2 regions of the Neorhizobium puerariae genome follow, and region 2 is predicted to be linked to the other one. Evidence: riboswitches for the same ligand, from Rfam matches in the RefSeq annotation. Region 2 holds a riboswitch; the other holds the start of a gene.

Region 1 (3,401 bases), on a different contig from region 2:
TCAACAGTCTCGCCGCCACGGTGAGCCGGGGCGGCGGTGGCCCGTCGGTCCGGATCGCGGATTTCGCACCCTTCAGCCCGCCGCCGCTGGAGCGTGTGGATGCCGGCATGACGATCTGTGTCCGGCCCGAAGCGGTCAAGGTGGGGGCGGGCGACATCACCGCCGAGGGCACCGTGAAACTGGTCGAATATCTCGGAAGCGAAACGCTGGTCTATATCGGCCTGCCATCGGGCCAGACGCTGCTCCTGCACGGCCCCGTCATGGACCGGCCCCGGCAGGGCCAGAGGATTACGGTCGGGATCGATCTTGCCGACATGCATTTCTTCGATGCAAACGGCGAGCGGGTGGAGCCTGTCGTCTTGAGGGAGACCGCCTGAGATGAAAGTCGCCATCGTGGGCTGCGGCTCCCGGCACCAGATGTTCCGCGATGCGATCACCGGCCCGTTTTCCGACCGGCACGAACTCGTGGCGCTCTGCGACAGCAATCCCAAACGGCTTGCCTTGTCGGCGGAGGCCGTGCCGCGGCGCAATGGCAACGGGGTGGCGACCTATCTCGCCGGGGACTTCGACCGTCTGCTGGCCGAGCAGGCGCCCGACGCCGTCATCGTTTCGACGCCGGACCATCTGCATGGCGATTATATCGTGCGGGCGCTGGAGGCGGGCAGCGACGTGATCTGCGAAAAGCCGCTGACCATCGACCTTGAGACGCTCAAGCGCATCACCGACGCGCAGGCGCGGACGGGCCGCAGGGTCACGGTGACCTTCAACTACCGTTATTCTCCGGCCCGCACGCAGGTCTACGACCTGCTGGCCTCCGGCATGATCGGGGACGTGGTGGCGGTCGATTTCCGCTGGTATCTCGATCGGGTGCACGGCGCCGACTATTTCCGCCGCTGGCACCGGCAGAAGGACAATTCCGGCGGCCTGCTCGTCCACAAGTCGACCCATCATTTCGATCTGCTGAACTGGTGGCTGGGCACGCGGCCCGAGGAGGTTTTCGCGTCGGGACGGCGGGCCGTCTACCGGCCGGAGACGGCGGCCGGCATGGGGCTGACGGATTACGGCCCGCGCTGCGCGACCTGCGCGGATGCCGAAAAATGCGACTATCGGCTGGATCTGGAAAGCGACGACAACATTCGCCGTCTCTATCGCGAGGCGGAGGACGAGGACGGCTATTTCCGCGACCGGTGCGTCTTCGATCCGTCGATCGGCATCGAGGATACGATGCAGGTCCACATCCGCTACGCCAGCGGCGTCAGCGCCAATTACACCCTCACCGCCTATGCTCCCTGGGAGGGGCTGGAGGTGGAGTTCCACGGCACCCGGGGGACGCTCCGCCACAGGCATGTCGAGAAGCACGGCATCCTCGGCGGCAAGGGATCGCTGGCGGACGTCGAGTGCATGTCGACCACCCTGCATCTTGCCGGCGAGGAGCCGCGCGAGATCGACGTTGCCACGGGCAAGGGCGCCCACGGCGGTGCGGACCCGGTCATGCTCGGCTACATCCTTGCGCCGGACAGCATGCCCGGGGAAACGCGCGGGCGTGCCTCCGATCACGTCGCCGGCGGCTGGTCGATCCTGACCGGGATAGCCGCGAACGAGGCGATCGCCACCCGCGGCGTCGTCAGCATTCCGGCGATGCTGGCCAGGCACGGGATCAGGCTGGGCTGACGCGACATTCGAAGCTGTGGAGAATGAGGCGTCCGGGTTCGCGGATGCCGCTGTCTGCATTCCCGTTTCGTCCTTTCATCGATGAGCCGTCGCGACCGGGAACAAGGTTGGGATTTGTGCGGTCGCAATGCCTGCGGCGGCTGGACAAGTTCCCGCAGGTTCCGTATCAACGACGCGCTACGGTTCTGCATTCGCAGATGAAAAGGGAACGCGGTGAGGTCTTCGGGCCGATTCCGCGACTGCCCTCGCAACTGTAAGCGGCGAGCCTTTCATCAAGGCCACTGATCTCGACGGGATCGGGAAGGGGATGAAAGGCGCCGGAGCCGCAAGTCAGGAGACCTGCCGTGGCGAGACCAGTGATTACCGGACGAGGTGTTCCGGCAGGGAGACTATTGTGACGTCAGCGATCTTGTCGCTCGCCATCCTGATGCAAGCCATGTGCACGGCCTTGCACAGTCCTGCCTTTCATCCCGGCATCGCCGTATTTTTCGAAAGGACAGGACATGAAACCCGGCTTGCTTGCAGCCCTCTTCGCCACTCTTCCGTTCGCGGCCCTGGCTGCGCCGACGAGCTATCCGCTGACGCTTGAAAACTGCGGCACCGAACTCCGCGTCGAGAAGGCGCCGCAACGGGCCGTCGGGCTTGGCCAGAACAGCACCGAGATCATGCTGATGCTCGGCCTTGCCGACCGCATGGCCGGCAGCGCCGTCTGGGTCTCGCCGGTCCTGCCCGAGCTTGCGGCGGAAAACGACCGGGTTCACCGCATCGCCGACAACACGCCGAATTTCGAAGCGGTCGTCGCACGCGAGCCGGACTTCATCGCCGCGCAATTCCTGACGTCCGTCGGTCCGCAGGGGCGGGTCGGCACCCGCCGGCAGTTCGCCGATCTCGGCGTGCCGAGCTACATCTCCCCGACCGACTGCGTGGTGACCGATAACACGCGCTCGGACGGCACCCGCAAGCAGATGCTGACGATGGACCTCCTCTACCAGGAGATCGATGAACTCTCCCGCATCTTCGACGTCGCGGATCGCGGCGAGGCGCTGATCGCTCAGCTGAAGACCCGTGAAGAGGCCGTCAGAAGGCGCGTCGCGGACCGGGCGGACGATGTGGGCCTCGTCTACTGGTTCTCGTCGGCGGATGTCGCGGGCGATGCCTGGGTCGCCGGGAAGAACGGCGCTTCCGGTTACATCACCAAGGTTCTCGGCGCCCGCAACGTCATCGAATCCGAAGAGGAATGGCCGCTGGTCGGCTGGGAGACGATCGCCGCCCGAGACCCCGCCGTCATCGTCATCGGCACCATGGACCGCCGCACCCAGGGGGCGGACGATCCGGCCGTGAAGAAGAGGTTTCTCGCTACGGACCCGGTTGTCGGCAAGCTGGACGCCGTCGAGAAGGGACGGATCGTCGAGATGGACGCCCAGGCGATGAACCCGACGATCCGGACGATCACCGGCCTGGAAATCGTCGCGGACGCCCTTGAGCGCTTCGGATTGCTGAAGTGAGACGATCGCGCTTTGGAGCATGGACGGCCGGCATCGCGGGCGTTTGCCTCGTATTCTCCGCCCTCTTCGTCGCAATCGCCGCTGGCGTGGCGATCGGCGAGATGACCATTCCGATGGAAACGACGATCGGGGCGGTGACCAACCGCCTCGGCCTGACGGATATCGCGCTGCCGCGCATCCAGGAAGCGGTCATCTGGGACTACCGGCTGTCGCGCTCCCTGGTGG
Region 2 (3,401 bases):
CTATGCGATGGCGCTGGTCGTCGATGATGCCCGGGCTGCGCTCGCGCGTGCCGTGGCGCTGGACGCCGAGCCGTTCAGCCAGCCGGTCGGCCCCGGCGAAGTGGAGATACCGGCAATCCGTGGCGTCGGCGGCGGGCTGGTTTATCTCATCGACGATCAAAGCGAGCTCGGCAGGTTTTCCGAGATCGATTTCATGCCCATCGAGGACGATGCCGCGGTGATGCCGGCGCATCTCCTGCATGTGGATCACATCGCCCAGACCGTCGGTTATGACGAGATGCTGACCTAGCTTCTGTTCTATACCTCGATCTTCGGCATGCGGAAAACGCCGATGGTCGACATCATCGATCCCGCCGGCGTTGTGCGCAGCCAGGTGGTGGAGAATGGTTCCGGATCGCTGCGGATCACGCTCAACGGCGCCGAACCGTCGGACGCTGGCCGGGCACTTCATCGCGGAAAAGTTCGGCTCAGGCGTCCAGCATCTCGCATTTCACACGGACGACATCTTTGCGACGGCGGCGGCGCTCCGCCGGAACGGTTTCCGGCCGTTGCAGATATCGCCGAACTACTATGGCGACGTGGAGGCGCGCTTCGGCCTCGATCCGGACCTGACGGAGCGGCTGAAGGCCGACAACATCCTCTACGATCGCGACGAACACGGCGAATATTTCCAGCTCTACAGCATGACCTACGGAGAAGGCTTCTTCTTCGAGATCGTCGAAAGGCGAGGATATCGCGGTTATGGCGCCCCCAACGCGATCTTCCGTATCGCGGCGCTCAAGAAAGCCCTGAGACCGGACGGCATACCAAGGATCTGACGGCAACCGCGTTTGTCGCCTGAACTGCAACTGGCCATGTCACGCCATATCCATAGCGTTCCTCCGACGAGCGAGGCCCCATCGCGAGGGCCGTTTCGCCATGCCCGTCCACCGTCCGGGAGGCTTTCCGCTGCTGCCTGCTCTTGATGTGTGATTTTCATAGCTATTGACGTGATTTTAACCTCGTCTACTATATCTAGTGTTCGAGGTGCTTCCGATTCGTAAGGATGGGGAGCTAAGAGGGAATACGGTGCGTGGCCTTCATGAGGAAGGCTGCAAGTCCGGAGCTGCCCCCGCAACTGTAGGCGGAGAGCATACGTCCGATAAAGCCACTGGGCCGGAAGGCTTCGGGAAGGCGAGGGGCGGATGCGACGACCCGCGAGCCAGGAGACCTGCCTCGAGCAGAACGTCCACGGGCGGGGTGTCCGGATGGCGAACGGCGGTTTGCGGGATGAAACCTGTGGGCGCCGTTTTCCCGAATACCCCGCAGAGCCACTTCGGGGTGAAGTCCATGTTGAACAGTACTGATCCGTAAGGCGTGACGGACGCTCTGCGTCCGGCTGCCGGTTACGGCTGCGTCCATTCCAGTTTCATTGCCCGGGCATCGGCGGATGCCCGAACGATGTTGCATGCTTTTTCGAAACACGAGGAACACAATGAACATTACCGTCTACAGCAAGCCTGCCTGCGTCCAGTGCACCGCGACCACCCGCGCGCTCGATCGCCAGGGGATCGATTACACCGTCATCGACGTGTCCGCTGACGCCGCGGCTTACGAGCTCGTCCGGAGGCTCGGATATCGCCAGGTCCCGGTCGTCGTGGCGGGAGAGCGGCACTGGGCCGGCTTCCGGCCCGACATGATCGGCAGTCTCGTCTGATACGTCCCAGCCATGGGCGATATCGTCTATTTCTCCAGCCGGTCGGAGAACACGCGGCGTTTCGTGGAGAGGCTGGACATGCCGGCGCTGCGCCTGCCGATGGACGGCAGCGCGATTCCGCCTTCGGTACGGCAGCCTTATGTGCTCATCGTGCCGACCTATGGCGGCGGAGGCACGAAAGGGGCGGTGCCGAAACCGGTGATCCATTTCCTGAATGATGCCGGCAACCGCAATCTGCTTCGTGGCGTCATCGCAGCGGGCAACACCAATTTCGGCGCGGCTTTCGCGCTTGCCGGAGACATCATCTCCGCCAGGTGCGCCGTGCCCTTCCTCTATCGTTTCGAGCTTCTTGGAACGGTCGAGGACGTCGCTAACGTCAGACATGGATTGGAACGATTTTGGACACGCTTACGCTAGACAGGCCGGCGAAGGCCGCGGAACCCGCGCTGGATTACCACGCGCTGAACGCCATGCTGAACCTCTACGACGAGCAGGGCCGAATCCAGCTCGACAAGGACCGGCTGGCCGCACGTCAATATTTCCTCCAGCACGTCAACCAGAATACGGTCTTCTTCCATAACCTTCGGGAAAAGCTCGATTACCTGGTGACCGAAGGCTATTACGAGCAGGAGGTTCTGGACCAGTATTCCTTCAATTTCGTCCGCGATCTCTTCGATCAGGCCTATGCCAGGAAATTCCGTTTCCCCACCTTCCTGGGAGCCTTCAAATACTACACCAGCTACACGCTGAAGACCTTCGACGGAAAACGCTATCTGGAGCGTTATGAGGACCGCGTCTGCATGGTGGCGCTGACGCTGGCGCGCGGCGACGAGGAGCTTGCCCGCGGTCTCGTGGAGGAAATCATTTCCGGCCGCTTCCAGCCGGCGACCCCGACTTTTCTCAATGCCGGCAAGAAGCAGCGGGGCGAACTCGTCTCCTGCTTCCTGCTGCGCGTCGAGGACAACATGGAGTCGATCGGCCGCTCGATCAACTCGGCCCTGCAGCTATCGAAGCGGGGCGGCGGCGTTGCGCTGTCGCTCACCAACATCCGCGAGGCTGGTGCGCCGATCAAGCAGATCGAGAACCAGTCCTCCGGCATCATTCCGATCATGAAGCTCCTGGAAGATTCGTTCTCCTACGCCAACCAGCTCGGCGCACGGCAAGGGGCGGGCGCGGTCTACCTGCATGCACACCACCCCGACATCATGCGTTTCCTCGATACGAAACGTGAGAATGCCGACGAGAAGATCAGGATCAAGACGCTCTCGCTCGGGGTCGTCATCCCGGACATTACTTTCGAACTCGCCAGGAACAACGAGGACATGTACCTGTTCTCGCCCCATGACGTGGAGCGCGTCTACGGGATGCCCTTCACCGAGATTTCGGTGACGGAGAAATATCGCGAGATGGTCGAGGATGCCCGCATCCGCAAAAGAAAGATCAAGGCGCGCGAGTTCTTCCAGATCATCGCCGAGATCCAGTTCGAGAGCGGCTATCCCTACCTCATGTTCGAGGACACGGTGAACCGGGTCAATCCGGTTGCGGGGCGCATCACCATGAGCAATCTCTGCTCGGAGATCCTGCAGGTGAGCGAGGCAAGCACGTTTAACGACGACCTGTCATACGAACATATGGGCAAGGATATCTCCTGCAATCTCGGCTCGCTGAACATTGCGGCGGCGATGGATTCCTCCGATTTCGGCAA

What was found. A riboswitch is a leader RNA that binds a small molecule or an ion and turns the genes downstream of it on or off. The one in region 2 is predicted to bind cobalamin.
Region 1: linked by a shared signal. The riboswitch ahead of ACFFP0_RS07045 (ABC transporter substrate-binding protein) and the one ahead of nrdH (glutaredoxin-like protein NrdH) in region 2 are both predicted to bind cobalamin.

What each region holds. Positions count from the first base shown of each region.
Region 1 covers NZ_JBHMAA010000008.1:353,981-357,381, reverse strand. The annotation lists gene ACFFP0_RS07055 (ABC transporter ATP-binding protein) at 1-377, shown strand, start outside; gene ACFFP0_RS07050 (Gfo/Idh/MocA family protein) at 379-1,671, shown strand; cobalamin riboswitch at 1,835-2,032, shown strand; gene ACFFP0_RS07045 (ABC transporter substrate-binding protein) at 2,175-3,176, shown strand; gene ACFFP0_RS07040 (FecCD family ABC transporter permease) at 3,209-3,401, shown strand, end outside.
Region 2 covers NZ_JBHMAA010000032.1:212,469-215,869, reverse strand. The annotation lists partial or broken gene ACFFP0_RS25505 (bifunctional sugar phosphate isomerase/epimerase/4-hydroxyphenylpyruvate dioxygenase family protein) at 1-818, shown strand, start outside; cobalamin riboswitch at 1,008-1,232, shown strand; gene nrdH (glutaredoxin-like protein NrdH) at 1,475-1,696, shown strand; gene nrdI (class Ib ribonucleoside-diphosphate reductase assembly flavoprotein NrdI) at 1,709-2,113, shown strand; gene nrdE (class 1b ribonucleoside-diphosphate reductase subunit alpha) at 2,095-3,401, shown strand, end outside.